Regions from separate parts of the Amycolatopsis sp. NPDC004368 genome, predicted to be linked through region 2. Evidence: riboswitches for the same ligand, from Rfam matches in the RefSeq annotation. Region 2 holds a riboswitch; the other holds the start of a gene.

Evidence for each region. Region 2 has a riboswitch for cobalamin ahead of ACWEOE_RS32385 (HoxN/HupN/NixA family nickel/cobalt transporter). Riboswitches for the same ligand answer to the same signal wherever they lie in the genome.
Region 1: it holds a riboswitch for cobalamin, as region 2 does, so the genes downstream of both, ACWEOE_RS00425 (hypothetical protein) here and ACWEOE_RS32385 (HoxN/HupN/NixA family nickel/cobalt transporter) in region 2, are expected to answer to the same signal.

What each region holds. Positions count from the first base shown of each region.
Region 1 is NZ_JBSGDT010000001.1:104,944-109,543, reverse strand. Features, by position in the region: gene ACWEOE_RS00440 (GNAT family N-acetyltransferase) at 1-112, opposite strand, end outside; gene ACWEOE_RS00435 (VanZ family protein) at 386-1,045, opposite strand; gene ACWEOE_RS00430 (Gfo/Idh/MocA family protein) at 1,305-2,201, opposite strand; cobalamin riboswitch at 2,231-2,366, shown strand; gene ACWEOE_RS00425 (hypothetical protein) at 2,380-3,009, shown strand; gene ACWEOE_RS00420 (CbiQ family ECF transporter T component) at 3,002-4,045, shown strand; gene ACWEOE_RS00415 (ABC transporter ATP-binding protein) at 4,042-4,600, shown strand, end outside.
Region 2 is NZ_JBSGDT010000031.1:43,328-47,927, forward strand. Features, by position in the region: gene ACWEOE_RS32360 (RsbRD N-terminal domain-containing protein) at 1-456, opposite strand, end outside; gene ACWEOE_RS32365 (hypothetical protein) at 401-589, opposite strand; gene ACWEOE_RS32370 (STAS domain-containing protein) at 763-1,122, shown strand; gene ACWEOE_RS32375 (ATP-binding protein) at 1,124-1,492, opposite strand; gene ACWEOE_RS32380 (hypothetical protein) at 1,679-1,870, opposite strand; cobalamin riboswitch at 2,149-2,337, shown strand; gene ACWEOE_RS32385 (HoxN/HupN/NixA family nickel/cobalt transporter) at 2,365-3,447, shown strand; gene ACWEOE_RS32390 (winged helix-turn-helix transcriptional regulator) at 3,577-3,861, opposite strand; partial or broken gene ACWEOE_RS32395 (IS630 family transposase) at 3,862-4,362, shown strand; gene ACWEOE_RS32400 (LysR family substrate-binding domain-containing protein) at 4,379-4,600, shown strand, end outside.

The DNA of each region.
Region 1 (4,600 bases), on a different contig from region 2:
TGAAGAACTCCAGCCGGGGCTGCCGGCCACGACCCGCGTACGCCGAAGTCAGAGCGGCGATCTCCGCGGGCAAAGGCAAGGCCCCGTCGTCGGGGATGGCGTAGTTGAGCATCGGGTGGTCGGTAGTGCGGGAAAACGTGGCGAGGAACGGGCCGATCCGCTGGACATCACGGCCACGAGGTGCGGTGGAACGGACATACGCCTGAAGGGCGGACATTCTCAAGGAACCCTTTCGAGGGTCGAAGGAGCACCCACACCGGCAGGAGGGCATGGGTGAAGAACTGACGAGCGTCAGGCCCGACGGCCGTCGCGGGAGGCGGCGGCAAACATAGGCGTTCCTTCGAAAGGGTCCGAAAGCACCAGCATCCCACCAAGAGCAAGCGAATTAACGCCGCTCCGGATGACCGATCCCGGCGTAGCGCGCGTCCCACACCGAACGCGGCACGCGCAGGCGCACCGGTGCGTTGCAGACGGTTCGCCGTACCTGCTGCGGGATCGGGACCACCGGCACCACGTCGAAGCAGCGCCAGCCGCGGCGGGTCAGCAGGGCGCCGAGGGTGGCGCCGATGGTGTTGAGCAGCACGTCGTCGGTCGAGGTGACGCGGCCGGTGTGGATGAGGAACTGCGTGGCCTCCACCAGCACGGACGCGCTCAGCGCGGTGACCGCGACCCGCGCCACCGAACGCAGCCACGGCAGGCGCAGCGGGACGAGCGCCCCCAGGGGACACAGCAGCAGCAGGTTGCCGACGACCTGCCACAGCGAACCGTCGTCGGACAGCGCGGCGGAGAGGTCGGCGCCCGGCACCAGGTCCAGCGTGCTCACGGCATCGGTGCCGACGGGCATGGTGACCAGGCAGAGCACGAGCGCGCCGATCGTGACGGCCAGCACGTCCACGGCCGCGGTGGCCGAGGCGTGCGCGTGGCTCAGGTCACTGTTTCTTCGCCGCCTCCGCGCGACGAGCAAGGGCCAGCAGAGCAACGCGTATGGCAACGCGATGGCCGTGATCGGGATGATCCCCCAGAAAGCGCGCAGCAAAGCACCCATGCGCTTCCCTTCTCGAGCCCCTCTGAACTGCTTCTTCACGCCTTCCCCAAGATCAACCTTCGCATTGCGCGCAGCAGTCGGCATGCCCAGCGGGCCGCACTATTCGGTGATCTTTCCGGTGGCGCGAAACGGCTTCCCGTGGTTCGGTCGAGGCGCGGACCGTCCATAGTGGATGCTGTGGACAACCCTGTGGAAGGATTTCCGGGGCTTGGCGAAAAGCCTTGTTTCACAACGGAAAACAAGGGCGGAGCCCTGTGTACTACCCGGCGAGCTCGCGGGCGCGCTCGATGAGCGCGGACAGGTGCAGGCCGCGCTGGACGTCGCACGGGTGTGTGGTCTTGCCGCTCGCGACCATGGCCGCGAAGTCGTCCAGCAGGGCCGTGTAGGACTCGCCGGCGGTGCCCGGTTTGCGCCCCAGCGTCCGGAAGCCGTGCGCACCGTAGACGGCGACTTCGACCACAGTCGGCTGGATCGGCAGGCGCAGCGAGAGCGTCGCGGTGCTCGTGGCGCCACCTTCGTGGGCGAACATCAGCTGCCACAGATCGTCGGGGCCGCGGTGGGCCGCGAGCACGTCGGTGATGGGGCCCAGCGCGGCGTCGAGCAGGTCGAACGCGTGCGGCCCGATGTCGGCGAGCGCGCCGCCCGATGCGTCGAGGCGCCAGGCCGACGTCGAATACTGCCCGCCGAGCAGTGCGCCCGACAGCCAGCGCGCGCCGCCGCCGCGCCAGCCGCCCGAGACGGCGAGGCCGTCGAGCCACTCGCGTGTCTGCTGGGAGAACCGCAAGGTCAGCATCACCAGCGACGCAACACCCGCCTGCGCCACCGTGTCGGCCAGCCGGCGCGCGCCCGCCAGGTCGGCGGCGATCGGCTTCTCCAGGATCAGGTGCTTGCCGGCCTCGGCAGCGCGTGTCGCGATCTCCGCCTGCACGGCGGGCGGCACGGCGAACGCGAGGGCGTCGACCAGCGAGAACAGCTCGTCGAGGTCGTCGGTGCCGACGGCACCGTGGGCCTCGGCCAGGGAGCGGGCGCTCTCGGCCCGGCGCGACCAGACGGCGCTGAGCTCGGTGCCGGGGTGCTCGGCCAGGCCCGGCGCGTGCACGGTGGTCGCCCAGGGACCGGTTCCGACGAGGCCGATGCGCAGCTGTCCGACGTCCACGCCCGGAAGTGTAGGTCTCTTCCGGCCGGTCGCCCCGGTGGGTTAACGTCGGTGAGCTGTACACCACGAACGGGGGAAGCCGGTGTGAATCCGGCGCTGACCCGCAACCGTGAGCGGCCCACCGTGGCCGTGAGCCGGATTGCCCGTCGTGGTCCGACTCGATGCGAGGTTCATCACCATGCGGCTGTTTTCTGCCCTTGCCGTGGGCGCACTCCTGATCGCCGCAGGCCTGTCCGGCGCGACTCCCGCCACCGCGACCGTGCCCGGGAAGGGCACCGCGGGTTACTGCCCCGACGCCACCGGTGTGACGGTGGTGGTCGACTTCCAGGACCTCGGTGGCGACACCCTGATCCGCTGCGCACCCGGGCCGCAGGCCAACGGCGTGGCCGCGATGCAGAACGCGGGTCTCGACCTCGCGGGCGTCGGCAAGTACGGCCTGGCGCTGATCTGCAAGATCGAGGGCAAACCCGCCGACCAGTCGTGCTCGGGTATGCCGCCCGAGAACGCGTCGTGGGGCTTCTGGACCGCCACCAACGGCGGCAAGTGGGCGTCGAGCCAGGTCGGCGTGCAGAGCTGGCAGCCGCCGGCCGGCAGCTTCGAGGGCTGGTCGTTCGCGCACAACAAGGCCTTCACGGACTACCCGCCGCCGCGTGTTGCGCCGGTGCGCAAGGCCAACCAGCCGACGGTGCACGACGTGTCCGTCGCCGAGAGCAGCAGTTTCCCGTGGGGTCTGCTGATCGGGTTCGTCGTGCTGGTGGTGCTCGTCGTCGCCGGGGTGACCGTGGGGCTGCGGCGCCGGCGTGCCTGAGTCACGCGCGCTGCACCCGGGCGCGTGGTGGGTGTGGGCGTTGGCGCTCGCCGTCGTCGCGAGCCGCACGACGAACCCGCTGCTGCTCGCGCTGGTCATCGCGGTGGCCGGGTTCGTGGTGGTGAACCGCCGAGGTGACGCGCCGTGGGCGATGGCTTTTCGCCTCTACGCGTGGGTCGCGGGCGTGATCGTGGTGTCACGGGTGGTGTTCCGCGTCCTCATCGGCGGCGAGGACGGCGGGCACGTGCTGTTCACGCTGCCCGCCATCCCGCTGCCCGCCGCGGCCGCCGGCATCGAACTGCTCGGGCCGACGTCGGCCGAAGAGCTGCTCGGCGGCTTCTACGACGGCCTGCGCCTGGCCACGATCGTGCTGTGCGTGGGCGCCGCCAACGCGCTGGCCAACCCGAAACGCCTGCTCAAAGCCGTGCCTGGGGCGTTGTCCGAGGTCAGCACGGCCATCACGGTGGCGCTTTCGGTGGCGCCGCAGCTGGTGGAGAGCGTGCACCGGGTCCGGCGCGCTCGGCGGCTGCGGGCGGCGCGTGGCCGGGGGTTGAAAGGGGTGATCGTGGTGGTGCTGGCCGACGCGATGGACCGCTCGCTGCTGCTGGCGGCGGCCATGGATTCGAGAGGCTACGGGCGGCGCGGCCACCTCGCCACGCGCGTGCGCTTGCTGATCGCGGCGTGCGTGCTCGCCGGGCTGGTGGGGGTATCGGTGGGGGTGTACGGGGTGCTCGACGGGTCGTCCGGCTGGCTGGGGGTGCCGATGCTCGTGGCCGGGCTTGCCGTGGCGGCGACCGGGTTCGTGCTGGGCGGGCGGCGGATCCGGCGCACGGCGTACCGGCCTGATCCGTGGCGGCTGCCGGAGACCGCGGTGGTGCTGTGTGGGGTCGTGTCGGCTGGGTTGGTTCTGGTCGTTTCGCCCGCGTCGCTGGCCACGTCGGTGAGCCCGCTGAGCTGGCCGGCGTTGCCGGTGCTGCCGGTGGTCGCCGTGCTGATCGCGGTGCTCCCCGCGTGGATCAGGCCGGTGGTCGCGTGATCGAGTTTTCGCAAGTCACGATCACCTACGACGGTGCTGCCCGGCCCGTGCTGCGCGGGGTCGACCTCGTGGTCGAGGAGGGCGAGCTGTGCCTCGTCGCCGGACGCACCGGGGTCGGCAAATCGACTTTCCTGGGCGCCATCAACGGGCTCGTGCCCCACTTCACCGGCGGCACGCTGGCCGGGCGCGTGCTCGTCGACGGCCTGGACACGGCCACGCACCCGCCGCGTGAGCTGGCGTCGGTCGTCGGGGTCGTGGGGCAGGATCCGCTGGCCGGGTTCGTCACGGACACCGTGGAGGAAGAGCTCGCGTACGCCATGGAGCAGCTGGCCGTGGCGCCCGACGTGATGCGCAAACGCGTGGAGGAGACACTCGACCTGCTGGGCATCGCGGACCTGCGCAACCGTCCACTTCGGACGCTTTCGGGCGGCCAGCAGCAGCGCGTGGCGATCGGGTCGGTGCTCACGGCGCACCCGCGCGTGCTCGTGCTGGACGAGCCGACGTCGGCACTCGACCCCACGGCGGCCGAGGAGGTGCTGGCCGCGATCACGCGGC
Region 2 (4,600 bases):
CGAGAAAGCCGGAGCTGCTGGGGTGCCGACCGCGAACACGCCCATGATGTCGACGATTACCTGCTCGGAACCGGTTTCGACGAGCGTTTCGAGCAGCTTCTCCATCACCACCTGGCTGCGCGCGGAGTCCAGCGTGCCGATCAGGGGCACCGCGAGGACGCCGTCCCACAGGTTGATCACCGGGGTCGTCAGCTCGAGCAGCTGTTCCGCTTGTTCCTTGCTGATCTCCTCGCGGAACAGGGCCGGGTCGTCGTCGGTCTCGGTCAGCTCGAACACCGCGCGCCTGAGCGCGAAGACGCTCGACGCGGTCTCCGACGGGCTGAACCCCTGGCGCGCGCGGTTGCGCGACAGCTCGGCGAGCAGCGCCTCGGCCTCGCCGAACCGCTCCCCGTCGATGCTGTCACCGTCGGCGGCCGATGATCGGCTCGACGGACACCAGCAGCTCCCGCAGATCACGCTCGAGCTCCACCGTGGTGAGCCGACCGCGCACGCCCGTGACGGCCACCTCGACCCACCGGGCGAGCAACCGCTCCCGATGCTCGCGCACCGGACCGGGCAGCCGGCCGACCCGTCCCTCGCCGGCAGTCATCCCGAACCTCCTCGTGCGTCGACGGACCGAACGCGAAGCCCAGTGCGGTGAGCGCCCGCACCGGCGGATCGGCCCCTCCGACGGACATCGCCCGTTCGGCGGCCCGCGCCGCGAGCCCGTACCCTGAGCGGGGCCACTGCGGCCATTCGCCAGGCGAAGGGAGGTCGGCAACGATGGATCAAGCGAACTCCGCGGTGCCCTTCGGGCTCCGGCTGTCCCACGACCGGGTCGGCGCCGTCCGCATCGTGCGCGCCGCCGGCGAAGTCGACGCGGCGACGACGGAGGCACTGCACGAAGCCGCCATGGTCGGCAGCGGTGACGGGCCCACCACGCTGGTCCTCGACCTGAGCGAGGTCACGTTCCTCGACTCCGCCGGGCTCACCGTGCTGGTCCGGGTCGAGCGCAAGCAACGGGCCCAGGGCGGCACGCTCGCCGTCGTCACCCGAAACCGCGCCGTGCTGCGTGTCCTGGAGATCACCGGCCTGGACCGGTCACTCACCATTCTGTCCGATGTGGACGAAGCACTGGCCTGATTCAGCGGCCGAGGTCCACGTCGAGCACGGTTTCCGCCCACACCGTCTTGCCGGTGGCGTTCGGCGCCTGTCCCCAGGAGTGGCTGAGGGCATCGACCAGGTACAGCCCCCGGCCGCCCTCCGCGGTCGGCGTGCGGGGGCTCGCGAACTCGGCGCTGCCGTCGGACACCTCGACCCGGACGAAACCGCGGCGATGCCGCAGCCGCACCGCGACCGGAGGACCACCGTGCTTCAGCGCGTTGGACGCCAGCTCGTCGAGCACCGCGATCACGTCGTCGACCTGCTCGGCGACCGCGTGCCTCAGGTGCTCCCGGGCCCAGCTCCTGAGGTGCGCCAGCTCGTGGACGGAGCCGCTCAAAGCAAGAGTCACCGACTCCGGCTCCATTCCGCCCCCTTCGGGTGATGCCCCCACGCCGGCCCCCGGACTGGCGCGCGTTCCCGGCTCGGAGTACCCGCGAACTGACGCCGCAAACCGTCCGACCGCACAGTAGCCGAGCACTGCCGCTGTCGATCGCGACGGGGTGGTTCGGTGTCGAGGTGCCTGTTCCGCCGCTGGTCAGCCGGCGAGCGCGACCGCGATTCGCTCGCCGTCGCGCCGCAGCACCACCCACCCGTCGGCCGCGCGCTCGATGTCGTAGCCCACGCCGAGGTACCGGTCCAGTTCCTGATCCAGTTCCCAGCCGCCGGCGACGTGGTGGACCGGCTCGTCGATCGGCAAGCCACCGAAGGACTGTGCGGGGTGGCTCATGGGTTCTCCTCCACTTCGGACGCGAGCGATTCGAGGCGGGAAGCGGCCGAATGAGCTCGTCGGCGGGTGTGGATTTCACCGTCGGTGGTGATTCGAGGCCACGCGGCTCACCGGATTGGGCTAGGTGCGAAGTTTTTTCGTTTGCCCGAACCGGGTTTGCTCCGTCTCGGTAGCGGGTAAGCCGACCGGCCTTCGGCACCGCGGCCGGGAATGCGTACCCGAAGCGTCCGTTCGGGACAACGGGGACAACCGCTCTTGCCGCGTCAGGCCGGCCTTGCCTAGGCTGGGCCGGCCGTGGTGCTCGGGAAGCCGGTGTGGAACCGGCGCGGCCCTCGCCACTGTGATCGGGAAGGTCCGCTCCACCGCGACTGCGAAAGGACCGAGCCACTGGGACACCGCGTCCCGGGAAGGCGGAGCGCACCGTCGGACCCGTCAGCCAGGAGACCGGCCACGGCACCGGAAAACCTTCCACGAGGTGCTGGAAAGGCGGGCGGATGCGCGCACGTGAAGTGGTGTCGACGGTACTGGGCTCGCGGGGTGACCGCCTGCGGCTGGCCGGGGTGTTCGGGGTGATCGCCCTGCTGCACGTGGTCGCGTGGGGCGTGCTGCTCCTGCTGGTGGTGCCACGGCATCTGACGGTCGGTCACGAGGTGTTCGGCATCGGCCTGGGGGTGACCGCCTACACGCTGGGCCTGCGGCACGCGTTCGACGCCGACCACATCGCGGCCATCGACAACACCACCCGCAAGCTCATGGCCGACGGCAAACGGCCCGTCTCGGTCGGGTTCTGGTTCGCGCTGGGCCATTCGACCGTCGTGCTCGGGCTCGCCATGCTCGTCGCGCTCGGCGCCAAGGTGACCGGCACCCTCACCGACGACGACTCCGGTGCCCACCGCGTGCTCGGCATCGTCAGCACCGGTGTGAGCGGGCTGTTCCTCTACCTCATCGCGGTGCTGAACCTCGTGGTGCTGCGAGGGATCTTCCGGCTGTGGCGAGGCATGCGCCGTGGCGAGCTGGACGAAACCGCGCTGGAGGAACAACTCGCGCGGCGCGGGCTGATGAGCCGGCTGCTGAACCGGTTCACCCGGGCGATCACCCGCCCCGGCCAGATGTACCCCGTCGGCCTGCTCTTCGGCGTCGGCTTCGACACCGCGACCGAGGTGACGCTGCTGGTGCTGGCCGGCGCGGGCGCCGCCGGCGGGCTGCCCTGGTACGCCGTGCTCGTGCTGCCGCTGCTGTTCGCCGCCGGCATGAGCCTGCTCGACACCGTCGACGGCACGTTCATGAACTTCGCCTACCACTGGGCCTTCGCCGACCCGCTGCGCAAGGTCTACTACAACCTCACCATCACCGGCCTCTCCATCGCCGTCGCGTTCCTGATCGGCAGCGTCGAGCTGATCGCACTCCTGCACGACGACCTCGACCTCACCGACCCGGTCACCGGCTGGATCGCCGGGCTCGACCTCAACAACGTCGGCTTCGCCGTCGTCGGGCTGTTCGTGGTGGTGTGGGCCGTCGCGATCGCGTACTGGCGGTTCGCCGGGCTCGGGAAGAAGCCCCGGCCCGAGCACGGCTGACGCGCTGGGCACCACCGGTGCCGCGGCACACGATCGTCCTTTGTGGACGACCCGAGGTCCGCGGTTCACCGACGCGGTGCAAGCCCGCTGCCCGTCCTGGCGTGGCAAGCGATCGTGGCCGCGCGATGGTCAGTCGGAGTTCGCCTGGTCGTACTCCGCACGGTGGGCGCGAATGTCGTCGCGGTGGTCGTAGGCCCAGCGGGCCAGCGCCAGCACTGAGCTCAGCAGCGTCTGGCCGAGGGTGGTCAGCGCGTACTCGACCCGCGGCGGCACCTCCGGGTAGGCGGTACGCTCGACCAGGCCGTCGCGGGTGAGGTGCTTGAGCGTCAAGGTCAGCATGCGCTGGGAGATGCCGGGGATCACCTGGTGGAGATCGGTGTAGCGCAGGGACCCGTCGCCGAGTGTGCCGATCACGAGGACCGTCCATTTGTCGCCGACGCGGTCGACGACCCCCCGGATGAGGTCGGCGTCGTCGGCCCAACCGGCGCGGTGGACGAGAAAAGCCAGATACAGGCAATCGACCGAACCGCACCCATCCTGCCGCTGATGCCGTCGACGCCGGCGCGGATGACCCATGACTACGTTCGTCACGGCACTACCAGCTTGTTCGCGGCGTTCGACGTCTCCAGCGGGGCAGTGATCGCCCAGCACTATCGCCGTCACCGCCATCAGGAGTTCCTGCGTTTCCTCAAGCTGATCGACACCGCCGTTCCTGCGGAACTTGACCTGCACCTGGTGCTGGACAACTACGCGACCCACAAGACCCCGCAGGTCAAGAACTGGCTGCTCCGCCATTCCCGGTTCCACCTGCACCTCACCCCCACCAGCAGCTCATGGCTGAAGCTGGTCGAACGCTGGTTCGCCGAGCTCACCAACCGACGAGCCCGCCACAGTCCGGCTGGGCTGGTTCACCAGCGCCGGCACCTGGCTGGTGCCCCGCGCGCTGGCCGCACTGCGCCGCACACACCCGGGCATCACTGTCACGTCGCGCGAGAGCAGCACTCCGGCGCTGGTGCGAGCGTTGCGGGCCGGCACCGTGGACCTCGCGCTGGTTTCGTCACTCCCGCCGTTTCGCCCGCTCGACACCGAAACCCCCGCGCTGCTCGTGCAGACGCTCACCGAACGCGGCCTCCAGATCGCCCTGCCCGCCGAC